One region of the Thermoanaerobacterium sp. R66 genome, then DNA from elsewhere that is predicted to be linked to it. Evidence: riboswitches for the same ligand, from Rfam matches in the RefSeq annotation. Region 1 holds a riboswitch; each other region holds the start of a gene.
What was found. A riboswitch is a leader RNA that binds a small molecule or an ion and turns the genes downstream of it on or off. The one in region 1 is predicted to bind S-adenosylmethionine.

Region 1 (7,525 bases):
TTAGCTTTATTATAAATATCACCATTAAAATCTTTGAAATGCCTAACAGCATCTATAGTAGATGTATTGATTTCAACACCTATTATATTTTTGCTTTTTCCAGCAAGAGCGTACAATATGTCCCTACCTCCGCCAGGGCCAATTATTAATACATTATCTTTTTTGCCAAATGTATATGGTAAATATTCTACATCTTTTTTATATATGTCTAAACTGCCATCTTTACCATCAAATTTATACATAGGAGAGCTTGCCGTTCCATCAATTGTTACAATCATCTCGTTCGGATCGTTGTCGACTCTTATAACATCCGTTCTTGAAAAAGCATTCCATTTAGTGTATACAATCTCTGCTTTATCTCCCGAACTAATTATGCTACCAAATGTTTTTAATTTACTTGTAATTATGCTGCCAAAGTTTTTCTCCAACGCACTAATATAATTTTGCGGCACAAAAATTGACACAACAAACATACCTAACACTGCATATGCAATTATGTATTTCTTAGATAAAAAATTTACAAAGAATATTACAGCAATAGATGAGATTATAGATATCAATATGATTGATTTTATAACACCTAAATAATTAAGTGAAAATAAAACTAAAATACTGCCAAGTCCAGAACCAATCAAATCTGCAAAATACAATTTATTGCTTATATCACTAAATTCACTATAAATTGATGATAAAATATAACCACCTATTATAAAAGGTACCATCGCAGGTATAATATATACTAATATATTGATAGAAAACGGTAATATATAAAATAATCCTAGAACAAATATATATGAAATTGGCATCAATACTATCTTCTTAATTAAGTTGTCCTTTAAAAATTGATTATTTGTCTTATTGTTTTTTAATTGTCTATATGCAATTATTCCTCCAATACCGAGTCCTAAAATTGAAAATGAGGTTATTATAAATGTGTAATGATATGTAAAAATAGCAGAAATAACCCTTGTCAATATTACTTGATATATAAACATTGATATGGATAAAAAACTAATTCCAAACAAAAGCAATAATTTGCTTTTTCCCTTCTCTTGAATCATCTAACCCATCCTTTGCTGTTATTTATAATAATCTTATTATTTCTTTATCTTACATATGGTTCTGGATCAACTGGTGTACCGTTTATCCTAACTTCAAAATGAAGGTTAACACCTGTAACAAGTCCAGTACTCCCAAGTTTTACAACAGGTTCGCCTTTTTTTACACTTTTACCTTTTGAAACTAATATAGAGGAATTATGTGCATACAATGTAGATATACCTCCACCGTGATCGATTATCACAGAATTTCCATAACCTGATATCCATCCGGTATATATGACTGTCCCATCACCAGCTGCAACACCAATTGTTCCATATGGTGCAGGTATATCTATACCTGTATGTAACTTCTTTGTCTTGTAAACAGGATGTATTCTATATCCAAATGGTGAACTTATACTGTAATATCCTGGTACAGGCCATACCAACTTTCCATTGGCATATTTTACATTGCTATTATTCGTGTTTGTCGAACCAATTTGAGCTCTTATGATATCCATTACCTGCTTTGATGCAGTTTCTAGATCTTCAAGATCTTCCTCATATTTTTTTTGTTGTCTTTCAAGGTCTCTCAAGACACCACTTCTTGATACCATGGCAACTTGTATCCTTTTCTTTCTCTCTTCCACTTGAGCTGTAACATATTGCAAATTATTTTTTTCTTCTTTTAAGACTTCTTCTTTTTTCGCTATTAAATTTTTAGTGTTTTTTATTTCATTTAAAATTCTTATATCAAAAGCCATTAATTTTTTTATATTATCAAGTCGTGATATAAAATCGATAAAATTTTTTGAACCCAATAAAACTTCAATATATCCTGCATCACCACTCATATATATTGCTCTTATCCTCTCTTTATACAAACTCTTACGAGAGTCATATCTTTTTTGAGCTATATCTAGTTCTTTCTGTGTCTCACTTATTTTTTGCTCAATTGAGTATAATTTCCTCTGATTTTCAATCAATTCTTTTTGAGTTTCTGATAGCTGTTTGTCGATGTCTAATAGTTCTTTTTTTACAGATTGCTGTTTTTGATAATTTTCACTCAATTTTTTTTGAGTTTGTTGTTTTTGAATGCTTAAGTCTTCAAGTCTCTTTTTATTGTCAGTTAAATTAGATGAATATCCATAATTAAAAACAGATGCAAAAATAAAAATGATAATTAGAAAAATAGTCATCTTACGTTTCATCAATATCCCCCTAAGAAATCTATATATAATCGACATACCTGGTATGAATTTCACCAGGTATGTTACAATACCTATTCTGTTGCGTCATCCTCAGGTTTTTCGATTTGCCTATTGCCTTTATCTTGTTCATGGCTGTGATTATGACTATGCATACCTTTCATCATAAATAAATGCATTAATGGGCACAACAGTAGAAACAAAAACGGTAAAATAGTTGTTAAAAACTTCATCTGTGACACTCCTTTCATAAAATTTTTATTCAACTAATGAATATAGTAAAAGAAAACCGTCGATATTGCCATTAACAAAACTACCACCGCAATATCTAAAAAACCTTTTTTACTTTGTACCGGCATCTCATCTTTCTCAATAGTATTGTATTTTTTAATATAATGTGCCGCTATCAAAGCTGCAGCGATAAATATAGCACTAGCAAGATGAGCGATTGTAAATGGTGGTAAAATCATAGGATTTCCGGCTCTAAAAAATTCTACAATAGATCTATTTATATTGAAGAAAATAACATATATGATAAATAATTGTCCATTGTATTTTATTTTGTCCCTTTTTCTCCAAAGCACAAAAAACATAATATAGTCAAGTAAAAACTCATAAACTTGTACAGGATGCAATAATTGTCCATTTACTTTTATTCCCCATGGCCATGGACGTGCCATTGCATACCCAAATATGTCGCATCCTATTCTTCCGATTGCTTGTCCTATAGCAAGCCCTGGCGACGCTAAATCTGCAATTTTCCAGAAATTTAATTTATATTTTCTAACATACCATATACTAAATAAAATCCCGGCAACTAAACTACCATGAATAGCCATCCCACCATCATGTATTTTTAATATTTCAAGTGGATGTGTCAGGAAAAAATATGGTCGATATGTCAAAACGAATCCAAGCCTTCCCCCTATTATACCAACTATTATAAGGTACACGAGAAATTCTGAAACTTTGTCAACATCAAGGCCTTTTCTTTTGGCTTCTTTTAATGCCAAAATATACCCTGTGCCAACACCTATCGCTATCATTATTCCAAATAGATATATAGTGAAACCGCCAATATTAAACAAAGGTACTGTCATGAAAAATCTCCTCTCATATTAACTTTCATACTCATTCTTCAAAAAGATATATAAATTACTGTATCAATTGCTACAACAGTGTGCTAAAAGGCACTAATTCTCTGCTTTAAAAAATTTTATAAAAGATTGTCTTTATGTTTTACACCGATATATTGCTATTACCGCCATAGCATCCATATATTATAACCTCCGTTCCACATCTATCACTAACGCACGATATAATAAAAAATGATATAAGGTCTAAAATTAACTCAAGAAAAAGATACACTATAATAAAACCTTAGTACCATCTAGAAATTTATAATGCAAAAATCATGCCAAATAAAAAGGGTCTGAAAAATATCAAATCTCTAAATAAATTAGAGAATGATAGTTCAAACCCAAGTAAAAATTAATCAAATAGAAATTTATAATGCATTTTAGTAGATCATGTACGTCAGACCAAATTAACAGCAACCATGATGACTGTGCCCACCATGATGTCCTCCATCACTTTCATTTTTTACATATTTTTCTGGATTCTTTTCAAATTCTGCTTTACAACTTTTCGAACAGAAAAAATATTCCTTTCCATTGAATGTTGTTTTAGCTGCAGCATTATCCTCTTTAACATCCATTCCACACACTGGATCCTTAGCCATTTTTCACACCTCCTTTGATACATTATACCTATACTGGGTTTATGTTTATATGATATCATTTAATTACACAAAAGTCAATCGGAATATACATATTTATGTGCTTCTATTATTAATTTAAATATTATTGCCATAACATTATATTAAACAAATATCTAGTAAATTATTTTAAAAATGTCAAAAGCCCTCTTCTATTGTGAAGAGAGCTCTATAATAATTATTCTGCTGCTTTTTTAAGTGCTTGGTCAAGGTCATACAATATGTCGTCGATGTCTTCTATGCCTATTGAAAGTCTTATTTGGTCTGGGGTTACACCTGCTAATGACAATTCTTCTTCGTTTAATTGCGAATGTGTCGTGCTTGCTGGATGAATTACCAAAGACTTTGCGTCACCAACATTAGCCAGCAATGAGAATAATTCAAGGCTGTTTATGAATTTGATTCCAGCATTTATTCCACCTTTTATTCCAAATGTCAATATTGATCCAGCGCCTTTCGGTAGGTATTTCTTTGCAAGCTCATGATATTTATTTTCTTTAAGTCCAGGATAGTTTACCCACGTCACATTTGGATTGCTTGCTAAGAATTCTGCTACTTTTTGTGCATTTTCCACATGTCTTTGGACTCTTAATGACAAAGTCTCTAATCCTTGTAAAAATAAAAATGCATTGAAGGGGCTTAAAGATGCACCAGTGTCTCTTAAAAGCTGTACTCTCAATTTTGTGATATATGCAGCAGGTCCAAATGATTCAACATATTTAATCCCATGATAGCTGGGATCTGGCTCTATAAATTCAGGGAACCTTCCGCTTCCTGCCCAATCAAACTTTCCTGAATCTACTATTACTCCGCCTATTGATGTCCCGTGGCCTCCTATAAATTTTGTCGCTGAATGTACTACTATATCTGCGCCATATTCAAACGGACGGAAAAGATATGGTGTTGCAAATGTGTTGTCTACAATTAGCGGTATTTTATTCTCATGCGCTATTTTTGCTATAGCCTCGAAATCAGGTATATTTATCCCGGGATTTCCTATTGTCTCTATATATAATGCCTTTGTTCTGTCTGTTATTGCTTTTCTGAAATTTTCAGGATCATCTGGATCTACAAATGTCGTTTTAATGCCAAGTTTAGGCAATGTTAAAGCAAATAGATTGTATGTTCCACCATATAATGTGCTTGCAGATACTATTTCATCACCTGCACCTGCTATATTTAATATAGAGTATGTTATAGCTGCAGCACCAGATGCTGTTGCAACTGCCCCTACTCCTCCTTCAAGTGCGGCAATTCTCTGTTCAAATACATCATTTGTCGGATTCATAATTCTTGTATATATGTTTCCTGCCTCTTTAAGATTGAATAATGCTGCTGCTTGATCAGTATCTTTAAAAACATATGATGTTGTCTGATAGATTGGAACAGCCCTTGAACCTGTCGTTGGATCCGGTTTTTGCCCCGCATGTACCTGCAATGTGTCAAATTTTAATTTTCTTTCTTCACTCATCTAAATCTCTCCTCTTCATAATTTTAGTTTAAAAAAATTAAAAGTTATTCTTATAATTCACCTCTTTTCGTTATTTTTAGAATATTAAAAGCCCTCTTCGATGTAGAAGAGGGCTAAATTTACGCCGCTCCTCTCATCTCTCAGGTTTCCCTGCAGGATTTGGCACCAGACGCATAATATATGCCGGTTGCCGGGTTTCATCGGGCCAGTCCCTCCACCACTCTTGATAAGAGGTTCGATATTTTCTTTATATTGCTAATTATATTAACACTTTAAATCAATAATGTCAATAGGTATTCTTGGACATTTATCAGGTTGAAATTTAAAATCTATATAAATTTTCACTAAAATACCTATCAGATCTATCAGGAAATACTACAACTATATTTTTTGGTTCCTTTTGCTTATTAGCCTGTTTTATAGCCGCAGCAAAGGCAGCGCCCGATGATGATCCTACAAATAATCCTTCTCTTTTTGCAAGTTCCTTAACATAATAAAAGGCTTCATCATCAGTTACCTTTTCGACATCATCTATTAAGCTTACATCCATAGTATCAGGTATAAAATCATTACCTATGCCCTCTATTTTATAGCACTTTACTAAATCTCCTCCACCAATTATTGAACCAATAGGATCAGCAAGCACGCCTTTTACTTTAGGATTTTTCTCTTTTAAATACCTAACTACACCTGTGAACGTTCCACCAGTACCTGCTCCAGCAATAAACACATCTACATTTCCATCCAAAGCATCATATATCTCTGGTCCTGTTGTTTCATAATGAGCCTTTACATTTGCCATATTTTTAAACTGGTTTGGAATATATGAGTCCTTAATCTCCTTTGCTAATTCATATGCTTTATCCATCGCTCCTTTCATTCCAAGCTCTTTAGGCGTATTTACTATTTCAGCACCCAAAGCTTTCATTAGTATCTGTTTTTCTACTGAAAATTTAGTTGGTACAACAAATATGACTTTATAACCTTTATTCAATGCTGCAAGTGCAAGGCCAATGCCCGTATTCCCAGCAGTAGGCTCTATTATAGTAGAACCTTTTTTTATTAACCCTTTATCTTCAGCATCTTTTATCATGTAATAGCACGTTCTATCTTTTACAGAACCACCAGGGTTCATGTTTTCTAGCTTGGCAAAGATGTTTACATATGGAGGTATATCAAAATGAGTTATTTTTAGAAGTGGTGTCTTGCCAATTAAATCACTGATTCCCTCTGCATATTTCATGATTTCAACTCCTTATTGCATTTTTTAAATCATCAATTAAATCCAGATAATTCTCAAGTCCAACTGATAGTCTTACTAACTTATCGGTTATGCCAAGCTTCAATCTCTGTTCCTCTGGTATAGACGCATGTGTCATTTTTGCTGGATATGAAATTAGGCTTTCATATCCGCCTAGGCTTTCCGCAAGTGTAATAAGTTTTACATTGTTTAATAATTTTAATGCCATATCTTTGTTTTTTAACTCAAATGAAATCACGCCTCCAAAGCCATCCATCTGCTCTTTTGCAATATCGTATCCTGGATGTGTATGTAAACCAGGATAATAAACTTTTTCAACTTCAGGTTGTTCCAAAAGCCAATTTGCAATTTCTTTGGCATTTTTCTCATGTCTTTCCATTCTAACGCTAAGTGTTTTTATTCCCCTAATCACAAGGTAAGAATCCTGTGGTCCTAAAATGCCACCAACTGCATTTTGCAGAAAATGAATTTTATGAGCTAATTCTTCACTATTAACAACGACAAGGCCTGCTACAACATCGCTATGGCCTCCAAGGTATTTTGTTGCACTATGAACAACTATGTCTGCACCTAATTCAATGGGTCTTTGGAAATATGGTGTCATAAAAGTATTATCAACTATCGAAAGTATGCTATATTCTTTAGCTATTCTTGAAATTTCTCTGATATTTGTAATTGTCATAAGAGGATTTGTAGGTGTTTCATAAAATATTGCCTTTGTATTTTTTGTTATACTATTTACAACATTATCTTTTAAAGACGTGTCTA
Region 2 (7,525 bases), 1.3 Mb from region 1:
TCACCTGTGCCTCCTGCATCTACTGTAACATCTAAACCTTGCTTTTTTGCTTCATCAGTCACTTTTTTTGCCAATGCACTTGATGTAGCACCCCAACTGCACAATATAACACCATGTATTGCCATAGTAAATTACCTCCTTTTTTTGTTTTTCTTTTTTATTTCATTTTTTAAATTTTTGTCATACAATTTAAGCATCCTTATCATGTACGCTTGTATAAGGGCAATTCCCGCAATGAAAAATGCACCAAACAAAAGAATCTCTAAGCCATGTGCAAATGTATCATTTATCATAGAATACACAGCAGTTGCAATCCACACCAAGGACAGCATCGTATAGAAAATTTTTCGTTGCTTTACCGAAATACTAAACATTTTAATCACCTACAAGATTTCTCTTTATTTCATCGTAATACTTATCCATCAAGGCCTTCTTCACAAATTCCTTCGCCTCATCAATTTTGTTAATCTCATTGAGATTTTTTACCAAGTCTTTGCTTTCAATAAATGAAACACTTAAATCGCCAAGTATCTCTATCCACATCTTGTCGTCATCCGGTGCAACCATTAGAAAAGCTGTCTTTATGATTTCATACTCGTTAATCAAATTTTTCATCTTGACATGGCTTTTCACTTTTCCAAAGACGAGGATTGGCTCCACCAAATCAGATGCTGTACAGTGGTAGATTACAAACCCTTTCCCTGGAAGTATTATCTTCCCAAGGCTTTCTCTTCCCAAAAGCTTATCCTCTATCTGCTTTATTTTCTCATTATTAATTCCATCATTACCAGCAAAATCTTCTAATAGAGAATCTATGATGTCTTTCGAGTTTTTGCCATAGACATCTTTAAGTTTAAGGGAATCGCATAGCTCAATTATCCTTTTGCCATACCACGCAATGTGTTCCAATTCTTTGTACCTGTCGCCTATGACTTTTTTCTCCGAGAAGTCCATTATAAAATCTGTGTTTAAAGCGTCTTTCAGTTTTTTTACGTCTTCATCTAAAAGCAGCGGATTGACTATTATTGTCTCTTTGTCCTTTATGTCCAGCGGAATTGTAGACACTATCAAGTCAATATCATCTCTATCTTTAAAGTCTTTAACTCTCAAGCTGGAAACCGTATCTACAATATTCAATTGTGGAAACATCTGAAGCTTAGATAAAAGCATCCTCGATGTCCCTATGCCGCTGGCACACACGACTAAAATATTGTGCCTTTTCATCATATCGCTTTTTCTTGCTATGGATGCGCCAAAATGCATCGCAATATATCCGATTTCATCATCAGGCACATCAACATTAAGCTTGTCTTTAATCACATTTGCAATAGATATACATTTTTCAAATAAACCGCTGTACCGTTCTTTTATGTCATTTATAAGCGGATTTCTAATCGCAAGACCCATGCGAAGTCTAAAGATAGTAGGCCTTAAGTGCGTCTTTAAACCGCTTAAAAGCATCGTATCGCCTTTAAGATCAGTGCCAAATTCATCTTCTGCAACGCTGACCATCTCATGCAGTATTTCATTTAACAGCTCGTCATTTACGTCTTCGGTATTTGCCCTGTACCTTGCTCCTTGTAGATGAATCGTTATATATCCGATTTCATCTTCTGGAATAGATATATCAAATTCTTCCTCCAGAAACCTGGCAAGCATTTCTGCAAACTTATACTCATCTGACTTCCTAAGCTCATAGAGGCTTTCATTACCTATTTTTATCTTTTCGCCTTCTTTTATTCTTTTTAGCGCCAATGCCAGATGCACCGTAAGCCCCATGTAGGAGCTTTCTGCTAATTCGTAATCAAGGGATTTCTCCAATTTTTGTATAGCCTTCTCTATCTTTAAAACCGTATCGTAGTCTATAAGCCTGAGTAATCTATCATTTATGTCTTCACTAAGCTTGTTTATATTATTGTACCCTTTATTTAAAAACTCAATTAGGTCTTTTGTCTCCACATTGTCATACAGAAAATTTATTATGGCCCTTCTTATATTGCTTTCATCGCCTTTTACGTATATGCCAACGCCAGGCTTAGTTACAATTGTAACATTTTGCTTGTTTAGCCATTTATCGATCTCTTTAATGTCATAGCTTATTGTTGCCGTAGTCACATTGTATTCTTTAGCGAAGTACTCAAGTTTTACAGGTTCTTTCATCTGCAAAAGCTCAGATAGTATCAACTTTCGCCTTTTATCAGCGTCAATGCTTGGCCTATAACCTATTACATCGAATTTGAATTTTTCGATATCATTATCAGTTCCTTCTAAGACTAGTACTCCATCGTCATTTTTAAGCTTCAAATTGTATTCTTTTATATATTCATTTATTGCATTTATTTCTCTGTAAACAGTCCTTTTGCTTAACTTGTACAAAACGACGATATCGTCCAAACTGGAAACTTCTTTTGAAATAACCTTTTTGAAGATTTCTAATTGGCGCCTACTTAACTCTTTCATAGATATTTGTCCTTTCGTCTATGACAAATTATTAATAAGTTAACTTATCTTTCATCTTAATTATAATCAATTTATTGATTAAATCAACACAAACTTGTGAATACACTGTCAGATTTATTATGACAAAAATTTAATATTGTCGCATGAAAATTTTGCTTGACTTTTCAACATCCATCCTATATAATCATTTTAACAACTAAAAACGAAATTATTCTCTTATCTAGAGAGGTGGAGGGACTGGCCCGATGAAACCCGGCAACCGGCACGTATGTGCAATGGTGCCAATTCCTGCAGCGATTGCTGAGAGATGAGAGAGGACGAAACCTCTTTCATTGGAGGTTTTTTTTATTGCTTTTTTAAACTACATTTGTGAAAAGAAGGTGAAATGATTTGATCGAAATAAAAAACTTAAGCAAAGTTTACAACACAAACGGAAAAGAGGTAATAGCTTTAAAAGACATCAACTTAACTATACGTGATGGTGAAATTTACGGCATAATGGGTCTAAGCGGTGCCGGGAAATCATCATTGATAAGGTGCATAAACATGTTGGAAAAACCTACATCTGGCAGCATACTGATAAACGGCGTAGAAATGACAAAGTTAAATTCAAAAGAACTGAGAAATATGAGAAAAAAGATTGGCATGATATTTCAGCATTTCAATCTTTTGATGAACTCTACAGTGTATGAGAACATAGCATTTCCTCTTAAGATCTCGAAAGTCAGCGATTCTGTCATAAAAAAACGCGTTGATGAATTACTGGATGTGGTAGATTTAAAAGACAAAAAGTACGCATACCCTTCGCAGCTATCTGGGGGACAAAAACAGAGGGTAGGCATTGCAAGAGCTTTAGCAAACAATCCAGACATAATTCTATCTGATGAAGCCACATCCGCTTTAGATCCTACCACGACAGAATCCATCTTAAATCTTTTAAAGGACATAAACAAACAATACGGAATTACAATCGTGGTAATAACGCACGAAATGTCTGTAATAAGAAATCTGTGCGACAAAGTGGCAGTTTTGGAAGACGGAATGATTATCGAGGAAGGAAATGTAATAGACATCTTTTCAAATCCTTCAACAGAAACATCTAAGAGATTTTTAAAAGATATGATAGCTGAACTTCCGCCAGACATATTGCTTGATGACGAAAATCCAAATGAGGAAATCTTGAGATTATCGTTTTTTGGTAGCAGCAGCAACCAGCCTGTCATATCCCATATGATAAAGAATTTCGATGTTGAAGTGAATATCATTTCCGGAAATATCGAAAGAGTGCAAAACTCACAGATAGGAAATCTCTTAATAAAAATAAGCGGTGAACAGAATTCCATAAAAAATGCTATAAAATTTTTAGAAAACAATGGTCTTAGAATAGAGGTGCTTAAAAATGGTATCGTCTAACATATTCCAGTATTTATTAAACTTGTGGCAGCTTATGGAAGAACCTCTTTGGGAATCTTTGTACATGGTGTTTTTCTCAACACTTTTCTCAGTAATAATAGGACTGCCTCTAGGCATAATACTTGTCATAACCGACAAAGGTCATATAAAGGAAAATCTAAAGTTAAATCAGGTATTAGGTACTGTGATCAATGTCATGAGGTCAGTGCCGTTCATAATCCTCATAATCGCAATCTTCCCATTGGCAAGGCTTATTGTTGGCACAACTATAGGACCTACCGCTGCTATTGTACCACTGTCCATTGCTGCAGCCCCATTTGTAGCAAGAGTTGTAGAATCATCTCTTAAAGAAGTAGACTGGGGCGTCATTGAAGCATCTATATCTGTTGGCGCTTCAATACCACAGATAATATTCAAAGTCATGATTCCAGAATCATTGCCATCACTTATATTGGGAATAACTCTTACAGTGATAAATATTTTAGGGTATTCTGCTATGGCAGGTGCTATTGGAGGAGGTGGTCTTGGAGATCTGGCTATAAGATATGGCTACCAAAGGTTTCAGACAGATGTGCTTATTGCCACAATCATAGTCTTAATAATCTTTGTAGAAATCGTGCAAAGAATAGGAAACTATCTTGCAAAAAAAGTTGATAAAAGATGAAAGGATGGTATGTAATGAAAAAATCATTTTTATTTCTCACTCTCATATTGACATTTGCATTTATCTTATCAGGATGCACAAAATCCAACAACACAGCCGCTACATCCAACGCAAATTCAAACACAGATACCTCTACTAAAATGACGAAGATAGTCGTTGGTGCAACGCCAAACCCCCATGCAGAAATACTTAATGTAGTAAAGCCTATTCTTGCAAAAGAAGGCGTAGATCTTGAAATAAAAGAATTTACCGACTATGTGACGCCAAATACTGCACTTGTCGACAAGCAAATCGACGCAAATTTCTTCCAACACGTTCCATACCTTGAGGACTTCGAAAAGAAAAACAATGTAAAATTGGTGCCATTAGTCAAAGTGCATGTAGAACCGATGGGGGCATATTCAAAAAAGATCAAGTCAAAAGATGAATTAAAAGACGGTGCAACAGTGGCTGTTCCAAACGATGCTACAAATGAAGGAAGAGCGCTGCTTCTACTGCAAAAAGAAGGGTTAATTAAGTTAAAAGACCCAAATGGCCTTACACAAACCCCGAGAGACATCGTGGATAATCCAAAGCATTTAAAGATTGTAGAGCTTGAAGCACCTCAGCTTCCAAGGACGCTTCAAGATGTGGATTTGGCCATTATAAACACTAATTTTGCATTAGAGGCAAACTTAAACCCTTTAAAGGATGCAATTTTTATGGAAGACAAAAATTCTCCTTATGCTAATGTGTTAGTCGTAAGGGAAGACAATCAAAATGACCCAGCGATACAAAAGTTGGCAAAAGCCTTAAATTCTGATGAAGTCAAGAAATTTATCGAAGACAAGTACAAAGGCGCTATAGTTCCAGCTTTTTAACATGAGAAAAAACCCGTTTAAAGCGGGTTTTTATTATTTATTCCTGGAAAATATCAATCTATTCAAATCTTCTAAATATGGAAGCTTTACAAGTTGACATGATGCAATGTATACTAAAAATCCTGATAATACTGTAATAGACATTGTGATCCATTCGTTTGCGACTACCGCAGCCAGATTAAAATAAATGATCGTGTCGTAAATCCCCATTATAAGTGCAGCTATAAGCGGTTTTAAGAACCAATTGTTAAAATCAATATCTAAGTTAGTAATCTTAACTAATGCTTTAAAATTTAAGAGGAAGACAAAAGCATCAGCGAATATGAAGCCGTAAATATACCCGAAAAGCCTTAAACTTGGTATAGGCACTAATAGATACATGGCAATTACAGAAATTGTAGTCCAGATGACAGAATTTCTCAAAACCAAGTTTTGCATCCCAAGCCCATTCAATATGCTTGTGACTATAGACTCCAGGTATGCAAAAATGCTTCCTGCAGCTATTACCTTAACTAACAAACCTACTCCTGGACTTTTAGGGTAAAGCAATGAAGCTATTTCATCAGGCAACATCAAAAACAATACGGCTGCTGGTATGCCTATCATAGTAGTATATCCTATGGCTTGATTTATCCTCTGCCTTACTGCATCCCATCTTTTTAAAGATGCCGCTTCTGATACTGCAGGAAGCACTGTAACTGACAAGCTCATTGTTATAACTGCAGGCATATATGCAAGTGGATAAGCCATTCCAGACAGCTTTCCAAACTCAGATATAGCTTCTTTGTGTGAAAGTCCTGATTTGACAAGCTTTGAAGGTATGATGAGAGATTCAAACAAGTCCAAGATGTTTACAATCATCCTTGAAATAGTAATAGGAAAAGACGTCTTTACTATTGTCTTTGCAATATCTGCCTTACTCCATATAGTACCTTCATTTGGCATTTCCTCATTTATGTATTTTAATTCGCGCCTGTAGTAAAATATGTACATGATAAAACTTGTTACTTCTCCTATGGCTATTCCAAATACGGCTATTGCTGCAGCATACTCCAGCTTCATTCCTGTAAATACGCTGAATAGATACAACGTCAAAAAAACTCTCACTATCTGCTCAACAATCTCAGACACCGATGCAGGAACCATGTTAATTAATCCTTGAAAAAATCCTTTGAATATAGAAGACGATGAAACTACAATCAGTACAGGTGAAAAAATCAATATTGATAGATACGCTCGTGGCTCATGAAGCAAGTTGTTTGATATGTACTTGGCATTAAAGAATATTATAGATGAAATTGCTATGCCCATTATAATTACGATAAAAAATGAAACTTCCATTATGCTGAAAATATTTCTTTTGTTATTTTTGGCTCTTTCCTCAGACACAAACCGAGAAGTAACAGCCGTAATTCCTGATGTTATAAATGTTATTGATACAAAGTAGATTGGCAGCGCTATTTGATATATCCCAGTTCCCTCAGAACCCAGCAGATTAGAAAGGATGATTCTGAAGACAAAGCCAATAGCCCTGTCTACAACATTTGCTATAGTCAAAATAAAAGCACCGCGAACAAAAGATCTATTGCGCATACACGACACCTCACAATAGTTTATTCGCGGCACATAATATATATTACCTTCTAAAGTTTTTCCAAAACAGCCTTTGCGTACTCCTTCGCCGTAAAAAGAGAATGATCTCTATAGTTACCGCACTGAATCTCATTTGTAGCAGGTACATCTTCTTCTTTTGTCGTTAAAACTCTTTCTAAGACTTTTCTCAATGCATCTTTTATTTCATCAATTGATGTGTCTCCAAACTTTGTAAGGTAAAATCCAGTCCTGCACCCCATAGGAGAAATATCTATTATGTCATCGAAATAATCTCTAAAGTAAGTAGCAAATAAATGCTCTAACGTGTGAATCCCACCTGTAGGTATTGAATCAACATTGGGCTGTGTCAACCTTATATCGTACTTTGTTACGACATCACCGTTAGGTCCAACCAGAGTACCTGATTTTCTCACGTACGGTGCTTTTACCGTTCTATGATCTAATTTAAAGCTTTCAACTTTTATCTCCATAACATCACCTCATCAATTATTGATACATTATATTTTATCATTTT
Region 3 (7,525 bases), 1.4 Mb from region 1:
GCATGAATTCATTTCCATCAAATTTTCCTGCTATGCCGCTTATTGAAAATGATACGGAGTTTTGATCGATTTTTACTGGTTGATAATTTGCATCATATCCTTTTACAGTGATTGCTCTGTGGGTGCCTACAAAGACATTTGGGCTATCTGCTTCAACTTTTATGGCGTATAGATTTCCTGTTGGTGCTGTGTTAAATACTCCAACGCCGTTGGCTACATTTCTTTCGAAACCAGGAACTTCATTTTGGAGCTTTGCTTGACTATCTCCTAAAGGTCTTATGGCCATTTGAGTTGAGCCGCCGCCGTCCAAGTTCATAGCATCATAAGCGCCTAAGCTTAACATAAGCTGCGCTAATTCACTTTCTGTCATTCCTCTCGTGTTGGCGTTGTCAACTGTTGCTATTATTACATGCTTCTTATCTTCAGTATAGCCTATAGCTGTCCTTGCGTACATGCCGTCTACATTGTCGGTAAATTGCGACGGTATTGAACCGTTTTGTACCAAAATGGTTCCTCCGCTTACAGCCATCTTAAAGTTGTCAAATGGAGGGTCTGTAGAGATATTTTTGATGACTTTATCTCCTTGCTTTAGATTTAAAAGAATCTTTGCGACATCACCTGTTGCATCTATAGAATAGCCTCCATCGGGAATTGCTACAGGACCTTCACCCTGTCTTACCTCCAAGACGCTGTTGCTTTTGTCAACTAATACTTCAACAAGGTCTTTATAGCTATCGCTTAGACCCGGTGTCTCATCATTCCAGTCTTTTGTAAATATGACGCAAGATGTACCACTGCCTATGGAACCTACGTTGTTTAAAGCACTTACTGGAACTTGACTGCCGTCAGGTAGTGTTATGCTAAGAGAAGTGCTTTTCCAATATCCTATTGATGGAACATTGTTTTTATCTATGGCAAATGTGGCGTAATTCCCTTGATAGTATGGGACAGTTAAAAGATTTCCGTCTTTAACTGATGCTCCTACGATAAACCCTTGCTTCGTGTCAAAAAAATCGCCATTTACTGCGGCTATAGCACCGTTTCCATTTGCCATGTCTTCTACATCCATTCTGTCTTTAAAACCAGATGGATTAAAAATGGTGGATATTGATGTGTTACTGTCGCTTAAGTCCACATCCAAAACATTGATATTGATGAAACCATCTGTCGTAAAATATGTAATGTTTTTTTCTGTAACACCTTTACTTAATATTTGCTGGCTTTCATTTGAAGTTATTACGGTGTAAGCATCTGCAGCAATACCATTCATAAAAACCGATGAAAAAATGATTATTGAAGATATACACATGCTTATAACTTTTCGGTACTTCACGAAAATCCCTCCTATGTATTTAGCAATTGTTCTTTAAAACTTATCTTCGGCAATTTAGCGCGGTTGATAAATTTTCCATACCTATACAACCATATTGTACCTTTTGTATATTACAGTCGTGTTACAATTTCATAAAATAAAAATAAAAACTAATATTATTATTGCCTAAATTGTGTATAATGATTATAAAAGATAAATGGAGCATAAGCGAAAGATATCGAAAAAATGCCAAATTAACTGATGGAAACCGGCTAAAATGAGGAATAATAAATCTTGTGAAATTGATAGATTTCAACTATAATCAAATATGTCGCGAGACGCCGGGGTGTAGCGCAGTTGGTAGCGCACGTGCTTTGGGAGCATGGGGTCGGGGGTTCGAGTCCCTCCACCCCGACCATGATTGGTCGTATAGCTCAGCTGGGAGAGCACCTGCCTTACAAGCAGGGGGTCATAGGTTCGAGCCCTATTGCGACCACCATTTCTATTTGTGAATATTTTTTCTCATTAAAATAAAATAATCATGGAGGGATACCCAAGTGGCTAAAGGGGGCAGACTGTAAATCTGTTGGCTGGTGCCTTCGATGGTTCGAATCCATCTCCCTCCACCATGAATACAAGGCTAAAGGGCCTTTTTTTATTTTGCCTTTCAAGATTTCCTTATCATAATGATTTTTAAAAACATCGATAAAAAATTTTCCAAATCCTATTGACATAAAAAATAATTGATGTATAATAATACTTGTGAAGGGAAAATAGTTATTAATAGAAATAAAATATTAATAGCTTATCCAATGTATGATTGACTAAGAAGAATAGATGAGAGGTGTGTACATATGTCGTTGGTAGGTAAGAAAGCTCCTGAATTTAAGTTAGACAGCACAAAAGGTCAAATATCCTTAAGCGATTATAAAGGTAAATGGGTAGTGCTTTTCTTTTATCCACTTGACTTTTCGTCAGTATGTTCGACAGAAATACCTGAGTTTAACAGGATGAAACCTGAGTTTGACAAGCTCAATACAGAGCTATTAGGTATCAACACAGATAGCGTTTATTCACACAAGGCATGGATAGATAGCCTCGGTGGTGTTGATTTTCCGCTTTTGTCTGATTACAACAAGGATGTCACAAGGCAGTATGGAATACTTATTGAAGATGCTGGAATTGCTTTAAGAGCTGCTTTTATCATTAATCCAGATGGAATTATTGATTATGAAGTTGTACATGAGCCAGTAATCGGCAGAAATGTCGATGAAATACTAAGAGTGCTTAATGCACTTCAAACAGGTCATGCTTGTCCTGTAGGTTGGAAACCAGGGGACAAAGTATTAGATTAAAAAAAGGAGGAGATTTTGAAATGAGAGAAATGACGACAAAAAATCTAAGCGATGCATACGCAGGTGAAAGCCAGGCCCACATGAGGTACCAAATTTTTGCTGATGTGGCTGAAAAGGAGGGTAAGCCAAACATAGCAAAGCTTTTTAGAGCTATCTCATATGCAGAGCTAGTCCATGCTAGAAATCACTACAATACATTAGGAGAAGTGAAAGACACAGTAGCAAATCTTGACAAAGCAATAGCAGGTGAAACGTTTGAAGAAGAAGAAATGTATCCTGCATATAAGGCAGTTGCTGATCTGCAAGAAGAGAAAGCTGCAGATAGAAGTTTTAATTATGCGTTAGAAGCAGAAAAAATACATGCTAAGATGTACACAGATGCAAAAGCTGCAGCATTGAAAAATGAAGACATAAAGATTTCTAAAGTATATATTTGTCCAGTATGTGGCTATACTGTAATTGATACAGCACCAGAAAAATGTCCTGTATGCGGAGCTCCAAGGGATAAGTTTGTTGTATTCTAAAAGGCAAAAGAACCCCTTCATTATCATATATTAACTTTAAAGTGCTTGACAGTCGTCAAGCACTTTTTCACTTTCTAATTGACTTATTAGTTGTACTGTGATATTATATTTTAAGTTAAATAAGTGAAACTCTTATCAAGAGAGGTGGAGGGAAGAGCCCTGTGAAGCCCGGCAACCTGTCTTACGACAAGGTGCTAATTCTCGCAGAAGTTTACTTCTGAAAGATGAGGGTGGATGTGCCTCTTCTTTTGGAGAGGTTTTATTTTGTTTTAGGTCTTTTATGTGATTTAAAAAAGGAGGATACAGATGAAAAAGTATTTTACTTCAGAATCAGTTACTGAAGGACATCCAGATAAAATTTGCGATCAGATATCTGATGCTATTGTAGATGAGATCTTAAAAAATGATCCATATGCGAGGATAGCCTGCGAGACTGCTGTTACAACAGGTATGGTATTGGTGATGGGAGAAATATCCACAAAGTGTTACGTTGACATACCTAAAATCGCAAGAAAAGTCATAGAGGAAATAGGATACACTCGTGCAAAATACGGCTTTGATGCAGATACATGCTCTGTGCTTACATCAATAGATGAACAGTCTCCAGATATAGCATTGGGAGTTGATAAGGCTCTAGAAGTTAAAAAAGGCATCTCCCACGATGAGCTGGAAGAACAAGGCGCTGGAGACCAAGGCATGATGTTTGGATACGCATGTACAGAGACGCCTGAGCTTATGCCTCTTCCAATATCATTAGCACATAGGCTTGCTCGCAGATTAGCAGAGGTAAGGAAAAATGGCACTTTAGATTACCTAAGACCTGATGGCAAGACACAGGTGACGATTGAGTACGTTGATGACGTGCCAAAGAGAGTTGATTCAATCGTCGTATCTACACAGCATTCACCAGATGTGGATCATGATAAGATTGAAAATGATGTAAAAGAGTATGTGATAAAACCTATCGTTCCACCAGAGCTTATTGATGATGATACGAAGATATATGTAAATCCGACAGGGCGATTTGTAGTCGGCGGACCACAAGGAGACAGTGGTCTTACAGGAAGGAAGATAATAGTCGACACTTATGGTGGATATGCAAGACATGGCGGCGGTGCTTTTTCTGGCAAAGATCCATCGAAAGTAGACAGATCTGCTGCGTACGCTGCAAGGTATGTAGCGAAAAACATCGTAGCTGCTGGGCTTGCTGAAAGGTGTGAAGTTCAATTGGCGTACGCTATAGGCGTAGCTACACCATTAGAAGTCAATGTAGATACTTTTGGCACTGGGAAAATATCTGATGAAGAGATATCAGAAATAGTTAAAAAAGTATTTGATTTGAGACCTGCTGCTATTATAAGAGATCTTGATTTAAGAAGGCCTATTTATAGACAAGTTGCAGCATATGGACATTTTGGACGCACAGATCTTGACCTTACATGGGAGAGAACTGACAGAGTTGAGATACTGAAAAAACTTGCTTTCAATAAATAATAATTTTAAAGCCCGGAGTTTCCTCCGGGCTTTGCGGCTTGTATATTTATATTTATAGCCGCGATTTTTATAAAAATTGTACGCTCCGCTACTTTTATTATAGCATAAATTAGATGGCGATTCCATTGCTTTCTCTATTTTCTTTTTCGAGAATTTGTGTCTTTGTTTTAACCAAATTTTCTAATGCTGAAACAAGCATTTGGTTGTACTTTGCATCGCACTCTTTCAAATCTTGTATTGCTTCAATAGCATTTTTAGCTTTTCTATACTGTCTATCGTTTGTCATTGCGTCGAAAGAATCACACACTGCTACAATCTGTGCGCCAAACGGAATGATTTTTAAACCATAAGGATAACCTGTCCCATCTAGCCTTTCGTGATGATATAGCACAGTAGATGTCAAATATGCAAGTGGTGTTAAGGCTTCCAGTATATCGGCGCCGTATTTGGGATGCAATTTCATGACGTCGTATTCCAATTCTGTAAGTTTATCTGGTTTTGCAAGAATACTAATCGGAATCATCACTTTGCCTATATCGTGCAGCAATGCACCCTTGTATATCGTTATTTTTTCCTTTATATTAAGCCGCATCATGTTTGCTACATTGTATGATAACTTTGCGACTCTTATGCTGTGCTTGTACGTCTCGTAATGGTAGTTTTTTAGTGACATCAAAAGATGCGACATCAGTTTTTCTTCATCATAATTCATCTCATTTTTCCCCTTTTTTCGACAATTAATATTATATTATAATTTTTTGTACCAGTCAATAATTTCATGCATTGTAATAAAATTCAAAAAAAAAAAAAAAAAAAAAAAAAAAAAAAAAAAAAAAAAAAAAAAAAAAAAAAAAAAAAAAAAAAAAATTCGGAAAATTTTTAAACGCATATCCATATATTGACTTTGAAGTTGTTATTTTATATAATAAGTACAAACATTAGTTCGTAAAGGAGTAATGGAGATGAAGGATTTTGATATACCTGATGTCTACATTGCCATATTGCCTTGTTATCTTGATGATTACGGAGATGGGACGGAATTAATAGACTTAAATGGCAATGTATTGCATATAAAATCCAGTGTCAAAAGTTGTCTAAAGAGGACTTTGAAAAAGTATGCTGTAGATTTAAGTGCCATAAAAGAAAAGTACGCCAAAAGCCTTGGCATTAAAAATACTTTTCCAATTCCTATAGCTTCTAACTTTACGCTTGTGCAATTAAAAGTTAGAATTCCAAAGGTGGCAAAGGATGTATCTTACGGATATGTGTGCTATGAGAAGATAAAAGAGATAGAGGAGCATTCTACGTATTGCATTGTAAATCTTGGTGACGCTAAGATAAAAGTATATCAAAAGAAGATTACGATCGAGAAGCACTTGAGAGATGCTGCCATGATAAAGACTTTTTTTGCTAATTTAAGTCCATTAAACTTTGAAAGTAACAGATCTATGTATAACCTACCAGCAACGAAAGCAGACATAGCTCTTTTGTATGAAGAAATCGTGAAGATAAAGTACAAAATTGAAAAAATATGATGCGCGCTTCAAATATCTATGAAAATAATATACAATTGTAGATAGAAAATAAAAAAGTAGGGATAGCTATGGTTGAAATAATAGGTACTGTTGAGGAAATAATTTTTAAAAACGAACAAAATGGGTACGCTGTGTTAGAACTTAATTCGAAAAGGGATACTATTACAGTAGTAGGATATATGCCTTTTGTTGGGATAGGTGAGACGCTTAAAGTTGAAGGCGAGTGGATGGTACATCCTGACTATGGGGAACAGGTGAAGGTCTCAAAGTACGAGACGATAGCGCCGTCGACATTGTATGGGATGGAGAGATTCTTGTCATCTGGACTCATAAGAGGTATAGGTCCTGTCATGGCGAAAAAAATCGTCTCAAAATTCGGCGTCGATTCTCTAAACATCATAGAATCTCATCCGGAAAAGTTGTTGGATATACCTGGAATAGGCGAAGAAAGAGTAAAGATGATATCAGAATCTTATGAGCAGCAGAAGACATTGAGGGACGTGATGGTTTTTTTACAAGGTTATGGCATCTCCACTACGAATGCAATTAAGATATACAGGCAATACGGCGATGATTCTATAGAACTCATAAAGCAAAATCCATACAGATTATCGGATGAAATTTTTGGGATTGGCTTTAGGACGGCTGATAAGATAGCTCGAGCAATGGGCGTTGACTTGCATTCCAGCTATAGGATTTCATCTGGCACAAAGTATGTTTTGATACAATATGCATCAAATGGTCATACGTATGTGCCACTTGAACTTTTGCTTAAAGAAACAGCAAGGCTTCTTGAAGTATCAGAAGAAGAAGTTTACGATTCATTGGTTCTTTTGGCACAAAGCGAAAAAGTGAAGTTTGAGACATTTGAAGATGGTTCTCACGGTGTATATTATATACCGTATTTTGTAGCTGAAAACAACACTGCAGATAAGATTTTAAACATGACGCTGACAGATGTAAAGCCTGAGGATATTGATATTGAAAATGAAATATGGAAGATAGAATCAGATATGGGGATTCACCTTGCAGACAATCAGCGGATTGCAGTTTTAGAATCTGTCAAGAACTCAATTCTTGTCATAACAGGTGGACCTGGAACGGGAAAGACTACAATAATAAATTTCATAATAAAGCTTTTTAAAAAATTTAAAAAATCGGTAGCGTTAGCTGCGCCTACAGGGAGAGCTGCAAAGAGGATGACCGAAGCTACAGGGTTTGAAGCGAAGACGATACATCGCCTATTGGAATACTCATACACAGAAGAAGAAGGACGAGGCTTTGGCAAAGAGGACAAGAATCCAT
Region 4 (7,525 bases), 1.9 Mb from region 1:
CTCATTTCATTGTAAAAATAAATATTGGTTAAAATTTTATGTTGATAGATATCAAACGCATTACAAGATTTAAATTTACTTTCCGTTAATTTAATGACGTGCATCATACTTTGTATAATTTTTATATAACTTCACTTTGTATTGTATTAACTTGTTTATTATCCACTTCATTGTCATCATGCAACACTTTGAAGAGACTTTCTATTGTACACATTTTTTTGTTTTCTAAACTTTCTATAAACCTGTTTATATCATTATCAAAAAGCTTGAAAACAGCCGCAAAAGTATTTCCATCATAAACAGACTCATTAAACGAAGCGCCATTATCAGTAAAAAATTTTAAAATATTTTTTATATTAAACTTGTAAAATGGTTTAAGTTTTATATAAAATACATCTGTAAAACTACCATTAAAAACTGAAATGCGTTTAGACGTATGATTCGTTTTTATATCATAATTCAATAGTATATCTATTAAATCTGCAACAACCGAATCACCTGTAGGCATTTGTCCTGCACCTTTTCCAATAAAAATTAGCTCTTTAAAACTGTCTCCTCTCAGTATAACAGCATTGTTTACATCACCAACACTTGCTAAAATGTTGCTATCTTCTATCAATATAGGCTCTACACTCGCATAGACGTTTCCTTTCTCGTATTTAGCCCATGCAAATGGTTTAATCTTGTATCCCAATTTTTCAGCATAATATATATCGTCATTTTTTATTTCATTTATACCATATCTCAATATTGAATTAGCAGAAACATCAGCATCGAATGCTTTTTTTATGAGAATCACAAGCTTATACAAAGCATCGAATCCTTTTATATCGTAATCCGGATTGCTTTCAGCATAACCTCTTTTTTGAGCTGATAAAAGTGCTTCATCATATTTCATTCCCTTTTCTGTTATTTGCGTCAATATGTAGTTTGTAGTACCGTTTATTATCCCTCCTACAAAATTTATTTCATCGGTTATTTTGAGCCTCTCAATTTGATGTATAATGGGGATTGCTCCAGCGACACTTGCTTCAAATTTCAAAAATACACCATTTTCATCTGCCATTTTTCTAAGCTCGTCTCCATATTTTGCTATTAACTCTTTGTTTGCAGTAATTACATGTTTTTTAGAAATTATCGCCTTTTTTACGTACTCGTAAGCAGGATCAATTCCTCCCATTACTTCAATTATTGCACTTATTTCGCTATCACACAAGATTTCGTTAGCATCAGTTGTTAGTATTTCATCTACACCATTAACATTTCTCGGCTTATCAGGATGCTTCACTAGTATTTTTTTTATTTCGGGATAAAACCCCGTTTTTTGTTTTATATGCTGTTTTCTTGATGCGACTATTTTATAGACTCCGCTTCCTACTGTTCCAAATCCCAACAATCCAATCTTAAATTCCATGTGGCATACCTCCTAAAAATTTTTGGCCCTCTTCAATGAGAAGAGGGCCAAAATACGCCACTCCTCTCATCTCTCAGGTTTTCCCTGCAGGATTTGGCACCAAACGCATATAAATGCCGGTTGCCGGGTTTCATCGGGCCAGTCCCTCCACCACTCTTGATAAGAGGCCTTCAATATTCTCTTTTAAATTTGTTGATATTTATATTATCACTTTATACGCTAAGAATCAATACATATTTTTAGATTTTTTATCTTTTCCACATTTTCTTACATCAACATAGTACCTTTTAGTTAAAAGATTCAATTTCGATCACTTACATTTCCCTTCTGCCTTCTAAAGCCCTTGACAGTGTTACAGAATCTGTGTATTCGAGGTCACCGCCTACCGGTACACCATGTGCAATTCTTGTCACCTTTATTCCAAAAGGTTTTATAAGCTTTGCGATGTACATTGCAGTTGCCTCGCCTTCTATGTCTGGATTTGTAGCTAATATTATTTCATTGATTTCAGCGTCTTTTATCCTCTCCAACAGCTCTTTTATCTTTATATCCTCTGGACCTATTCCATCCATAGGCGATATTGCACCGTGAAGTACATGGTATAAGCCTCGATATTCCCTCGTCTTTTCCATCGCTACTACATCTTTGGGATCGGAAACTACACATATGGTATGTGTATCCCTCGTCTCATCACTGCATATACTGCAAAGCTCACTGTCAGTAAAGTTATAGCACTTTTTACAGTATCTTAAATTGTTCTTTGCCTCTAAAATAGCATTAGACAAGTTAACAACATCGTCTAAAGGCATATCTAAGATGTAAAACGCCAGCCTCTGAGCTGTCTTGCGTCCAATGCCGGGAAGTCTTGATAATTCATCAATAAGCCTTGACAATGACCTCGAATATACGTTCATTAATTAATTCACCTCAGAACAAGCCAGGTATGTTGAAACCTCCTGTTATTTTTCCCATCTCTTCTGCAATCATCTTTTCAGCACTTCTTAAAGCTTGATTTACTGCAGCCAATACAAGATCCTCCAGCATCTCTACATCGTCTTTGTCAACGACATCCGGATCGATCTTTATGCTTATAAGCTCCTTTCTGCCATTTGCCACTACCTTTACAGCTCCACCGCCTGCAGACTCCTCAACCGTCTTGTTTTCAAGCTCCTCCTGCATTTTCTTCATTTGCTCCTGCATCTGCTGCGCTTGCTTTATCATGTTATTCATGTTGAAACCGCCAGGAAATCCTCCTTTAGCCATCCAAATACCTCCTAATTAATTTTGTATTCTCTCTTATTTATATGCTAATTTTGACTCAGTAGTGATTAATCAATCTATTATTTCTACATCGCCAAAATATTTTCTTACTGCCTCAATTAACTGTTCATCTTCATTTTTTTCTTCTGTAGCAAAAACTATGTTGTAATCATTACCTGTCAGTCTTTTAATAGCATCTTTGATGTAATCTTTATTTTCGATTTTATTAAGCTCTTCTTTGTAAAACACATGCTCCTTTGGATATTCTATCACAAAATTGCCATCTTTCAAATACGGTTTGCCTAAGCTTAAAAAAGAAAAAATCATCGGTCTGTCTTTCTTTATCATGCTTAATAGTTTTTTGAAAACTTCATTCACATTTATCTCAATGCTCTTATCTACTTTATCAACTATATCATCAGTTTTTTTCGCTTCTTTTTTTACCACTACATCATCAAAAGCCCTCTCAGATTTTAAAGTTTTATCATCAGCGACAATATCCTTCTCTACAGATGGCATTACTTTTCCATTTTTAATCACATTTTCCAACATACTTAGTCTATCTAAAATACTGTCCATATCAGGTGAGATTTCCGGATTTATAAGCTTAAGCAATGTTATTTCCAGCATTATTCTTGGAGATTGAGCATATCTTATTTTTCCCTGAAGATCTATCAATTTCTCTAACACATTTGATAAAAACGCCATGTCAAATAAAGAAGCCTTCTTAATTACATCATTTATCTCTGTTTCTAATATCTCTTCTGACTCATCACCACATGTCTTATATACAATCACATCTCTCAAAAAAGACAATAAAGCCTTCACCAAATTATTTACGTCTATGCCGTAAAGCATCAACTTATCTATCTGTTTTATGGTTTCTTTTCCATCTCTATCGTTTAAACTATTCACTAAAGCAAACAATGTATCATCATTTACAGTGCCAAGTATATCACACACATCATCATACGTTAAAACATCGTTGTATGAAGCACACTGCTCAAGTATGCTTATAGCATCCCTCATAGAGCCATTTCCATGCTTTGCAATCAGTGCAATTGCTTTACTGTCTATATTTATTTGGCTGTCTTCAGCTATCTTCTTTATATTCTGTGAAATAACTTTCGATGATATCCTTTTAAAGTCAAACCTTTGACACCTTGACAAAATAGTTGCAGGTATCTTATTTGGCTCAGTTGTAGCCAGAATAAATATCGCATGTTGCGGAGGCTCTTCAAGCGTCTTTAAAAGGGCATTAAAAGCGCTGCCAGACAGCATATGGACTTCATCGATAATGTACACCTTGTACTTACATGAAGAAGGAGCATATATGACGTTATCCCTCAATTCCCTTACATCATCAACGCTGTTATTCGATGCCGCATCTATCTCTATTATGTCCATGAGAGAATTGTTATTGGCAGACTCGCATATCTGACATTTGTTGCATGGCTCCCCATCTACGCTATTAGGGCAATTAACAGCTTTTGCAAAAATCTTTGCAACACTTGTCTTGCCTGTACCTCTTGTACCACAAAAAAGGTATGCATGTCCTATTCGCCCACTTTTTATCTGATTTTTTAAAGTCCTGACAATATGATTTTGCCCCAAAACTTCCCCAAAGCTTCTGGGCCTATACTTTCTGTACAGTGATTGGTACATATAAAAACACCTCATTTACTTAATTGTAACAAAAAAAAGGATACTTTTCTATATCCTTTTAGTTTGCTACTTCCGTTTCTATTTTTATCCTCTCCATCTTTTTTCTATCTCTCATGTATATAGATATTACGCTGTCAACAACCCTCGGATTAAACTGTGTGCCTTTGTACTTCAATAATTCATTTACGGCCTCGTCAAAGGAAATCCCCTTCCTATACGATCTATCAGATGTCATAGCATCGAACGAGTCTGCCACGCACAGTATCGCAGCAATCAGCGGTATGTTGTCGTCATCAAGCCCAAACGGATATCCTTTCCCATCGTATCTTTCGTGGTGCTTTTCAATTCCATCTATTATATCCTTAGATAGTCCAATTGGTTCTAATATTTTTCTGGATATTTTTGGATGTTGCTTTATCTTGTCGTACTCCTCATTTGTAAGCTTGCCAGGCTTGGTAAGTATACTGTCAGCCACCCCTATCTTTCCTATATCATGCAACAAACCAGCGATCCTTATCTTTTCTATTTCATCTTTTGGCAGTCCCATGCTTTCGGCTATAATTGCAGCGTACTTCGAAACTCTAAGTGAATGCCCCTTGGTGTATTTATCCTTTGCCTCAACAGCATGAGCCAAAGCGTCGATGGTCCTAAAGTACCAATTCCTCATGTCGTCATATAGATTTGCATTTTCTATGGCAACAGACACACTATCAGCAACAGACCTCAACAAGCTTATATCATTGGCAAGCTTTGAAGTTGTTAATATATTTAAGATTCCCACAGCCTTATCTTTAGATATGAGTGGAACAGCTATCACGTTTTTTACATTTAATTCTTTCAATCGCAAAAGCAAATTATCATCTATCGGGAATTTATTAGGATCCAAAACAGTAATCTCTTTTGAAACAAGAAGCTTAACATTTTCATCCGACGACAACGACAACTCTTTTAAAAGAGGCATGTCTCTCAATTCCCCTGCTGCTACCATAAGCTCTAATCTTCCTGACTCATTTATCGTCCTTATGGTACAAAGTGGTGAAGAAAGAATGGTGGATATTTTTTCAGCAATAGAATATAAAACATCTCGAGGTTCTAAATTTTTAGTCAACAATTGCGTCACATTTCCTATGGCCAGAATCTGCCTATTTCTCTCCATTATCTCTTTTTTCGCATTATTGTAATCAGTTATATCCCTCGACAAGCCTTGAATTCCCAATATCTCATTTTCATTGTTCTTTATTACCTTGGCTCTCGTTTCTGTAAGGAGTATTGAACCATCTCTTTTTTTGAATTTTATTTCCGCCATGCTTATTCTGCCATTCATCAGATCTTCCATGATCTTCTTATCGTCGTCATGAACGAATTCTGTGATTTTTCTGCCTGTCATCTCGTCTGGCATATAATCTAAATACCTTACTGATCTATTATTAATAAACTCTATATTATATTCACTATCAGTAAACCAAAGAATATCTGAAATATTGTCTACCAACGTCCTATACTTTGATTCCGATTTCTCAAGCTCGTTTGTCACAGCTTCCATCTGCTCATAAGATGCCTCAAGCTCTGCATAGTAATCTTGCAATTCGTTGTTTTTCTTTAAAAGCTCCTGAGACTCCCTTTTTAACTCTTCATAAGTTGACTTTAGCTTATGTGACATTTCTCTGAAACTTCTTGATAACTCTACAAATTCTTCTGAAACATCTATATCGATATTATAATCGTATTCACCATCTATTATACGTTTAACGCCTTCATTCAACTTTTCTATTGGATATGACAAGTGCTTTGACTCTGTCATTGCTATAAAAGCCGAAATAAACAATATCAAAAAAGAAGCAAATATGTTATTGCCTATGCCTTTTACTATGTGGACAAACGAAAGTAGATATACAAAGACTGAAACTCCGAATATTATGACGAACAAGCGATTGCGATAACTTCTAAACATAAATACCTCCCTAAGCAGTAAAAGTCACTATTAGTATTTTCGACAATGCGCAAAAAAACTTTACACAAATTTTAAATATCAGAATATTTTTTTGATAAAATATTTTTTATGTACGTATTAAAATTTTTTAGTAAAATATAATAAAATAAAAAGGCCGCACACCCGACTCTGTCATGTTACCATAAGCGTTACATAAGCAGTTAACTCCACTCAAGCACTCCCCCGGCACATGGAAGTATTTGCTTACCGTTGCTTCCTTCCAGACCTGGCGGGGTTCACAAATTTCCATTGCGGAGGACTTGAATATCATAATCACTTACTTATGCCAGCCTTACAGTAATCATGCCTCGGCTCGGGAATTCGACCCTGCTATAGCGGATTGCAGGTTACAGGGCACCGCTACCTCCCCATCTAGTACGGCCATGTAAGTCCTTTTCAACTTACAACATTATTTTGTGCAATGCAAGACCTATTATACATCGTCTATATGTAAAAATCAACACATGGATTGAAATTTTTAATGGATGTTATGGATTAAGATGGGAATTACATTTAATGGCGGAGAGAGAGGGATTCGAACCCTCGGTACCCGTTTTGAGGGTACACACGATTTCCAGTCGTGCGCCTTAGACCAGCTCAGCCATCTCTCCATGATATTTCCATGGCGGAGAGAGTGAGATTCGAACTCACGAGGCGGGAATCCGCCCACTCGCTTTCGAGGCGAGCGCTTTCGACCACTCAGCCATCTCTCCAGATTACCTTAGTCTACTAAAAAAATCATTTATCAGTTTTTTGCACTCATCTTCCATGATGCCAAAATAAACTTCTGCTTTTTTATTTAAAAGATCATATACAGTGCCTGCAGCACCGCTATCACGGCTCTCTGCGCCTATATACACTCTTTTTATTCTGGACTCTATTATCGCACCTGCACACATTGGACATGGCTCTAATGTGACGTACAGCGATGCACCATTAAGTCTCCAATCACCAATGCTTTTGCAAGCATCCTTTATAGCATTGATCTCTGCGTGCTGCGTCGCATCTTTTTCTGTTTCTTTCAGATTATGGCCTCTACCGATGATGATGCCATCTTTAACTACAACTGCACCAACCGGCATCTCTCCAAGCATAAAGCTTAGTATAGCCTCATCTATAGCAGACTTCATAAATTCGTTGTACATCTTAATCACACAAATGGTGCGCCCGAGAGGACTCGAACCTCCGGCACACGG

Region 2: it holds a riboswitch for S-adenosylmethionine, as region 1 does, so the genes downstream of both, JJQ93_RS07205 (methionine ABC transporter ATP-binding protein) here and JJQ93_RS00635 (homocysteine synthase) in region 1, are expected to answer to the same signal.
Region 3: it holds a riboswitch for S-adenosylmethionine, as region 1 does, so the genes downstream of both, metK (methionine adenosyltransferase) here and JJQ93_RS00635 (homocysteine synthase) in region 1, are expected to answer to the same signal.
Region 4: it holds a riboswitch for S-adenosylmethionine, as region 1 does, so the genes downstream of both, JJQ93_RS10295 (homoserine dehydrogenase) here and JJQ93_RS00635 (homocysteine synthase) in region 1, are expected to answer to the same signal.

Annotation. Positions count from the first base shown of each region.
Region 1 is NZ_JAEUWW010000001.1:144,326-151,850, reverse strand. It holds gene JJQ93_RS00660 (spermine/spermidine synthase domain-containing protein) at 1-1,061, opposite strand, end outside; gene JJQ93_RS00655 (murein hydrolase activator EnvC family protein) at 1,106-2,251, opposite strand; gene JJQ93_RS00650 (DUF2933 domain-containing protein) at 2,323-2,481, opposite strand; gene lgt (prolipoprotein diacylglyceryl transferase) at 2,515-3,348, opposite strand; gene JJQ93_RS00640 (YHS domain-containing protein) at 3,795-3,989, opposite strand; gene JJQ93_RS00635 (homocysteine synthase) at 4,204-5,496, opposite strand; SAM riboswitch class I at 5,627-5,729, opposite strand; gene cysK (cysteine synthase A) at 5,819-6,739, opposite strand; gene JJQ93_RS00625 (bifunctional cystathionine gamma-lyase/homocysteine desulfhydrase) at 6,744-7,525, opposite strand, start outside.
Region 2 is NZ_JAEUWW010000001.1:1,413,186-1,420,710, forward strand. It holds gene JJQ93_RS07190 (PTS sugar transporter subunit IIB) at 1-125, opposite strand, end outside; gene JJQ93_RS07195 (hypothetical protein) at 132-374, opposite strand; gene JJQ93_RS07200 (BglG family transcription antiterminator) at 376-2,460, opposite strand; SAM riboswitch class I at 2,674-2,774, shown strand; gene JJQ93_RS07205 (methionine ABC transporter ATP-binding protein) at 2,851-3,873, shown strand; gene JJQ93_RS07210 (methionine ABC transporter permease) at 3,860-4,537, shown strand; gene JJQ93_RS07215 (MetQ/NlpA family ABC transporter substrate-binding protein) at 4,552-5,397, shown strand; gene spoVB (stage V sporulation protein B) at 5,431-6,990, opposite strand; gene JJQ93_RS07225 (S-ribosylhomocysteine lyase) at 7,041-7,481, opposite strand.
Region 3 is NZ_JAEUWW010000001.1:1,523,086-1,530,610, reverse strand. It holds gene JJQ93_RS07820 (phosphodiester glycosidase family protein) at 1-1,333, opposite strand, end outside; tRNA gene JJQ93_RS07815 (tRNA-Pro) at 1,655-1,730, shown strand; tRNA gene JJQ93_RS07810 (tRNA-Val) at 1,736-1,811, shown strand; tRNA gene JJQ93_RS07805 (tRNA-Tyr) at 1,856-1,941, shown strand; gene JJQ93_RS07800 (peroxiredoxin) at 2,167-2,667, shown strand; gene JJQ93_RS07795 (rubrerythrin family protein) at 2,688-3,191, shown strand; SAM riboswitch class I at 3,321-3,422, shown strand; gene metK (methionine adenosyltransferase) at 3,498-4,685, shown strand; gene JJQ93_RS07785 (HD-GYP domain-containing protein) at 4,795-5,397, opposite strand; gene JJQ93_RS07780 (hypothetical protein) at 5,648-6,220, shown strand; gene recD2 (SF1B family DNA helicase RecD2) at 6,289-7,525, shown strand, end outside.
Region 4 is NZ_JAEUWW010000001.1:2,058,384-2,065,908, reverse strand. It holds gene JJQ93_RS10295 (homoserine dehydrogenase) at 122-1,414, opposite strand; SAM riboswitch class I at 1,478-1,580, opposite strand; gene recR (recombination mediator RecR) at 1,729-2,328, opposite strand; gene JJQ93_RS10285 (YbaB/EbfC family nucleoid-associated protein) at 2,342-2,677, opposite strand; gene dnaX (DNA polymerase III subunit gamma/tau) at 2,747-4,339, opposite strand; gene JJQ93_RS10275 (HD domain-containing phosphohydrolase) at 4,398-6,290, opposite strand; RNA gene ffs (signal recognition particle sRNA large type) at 6,445-6,710, opposite strand; tRNA gene JJQ93_RS10265 (tRNA-Ser) at 6,847-6,940, opposite strand; tRNA gene JJQ93_RS10260 (tRNA-Ser) at 6,953-7,042, opposite strand; gene JJQ93_RS10255 (nucleoside deaminase) at 7,046-7,474, opposite strand; tRNA gene JJQ93_RS10250 (tRNA-Arg) at 7,489-7,525, opposite strand, start outside.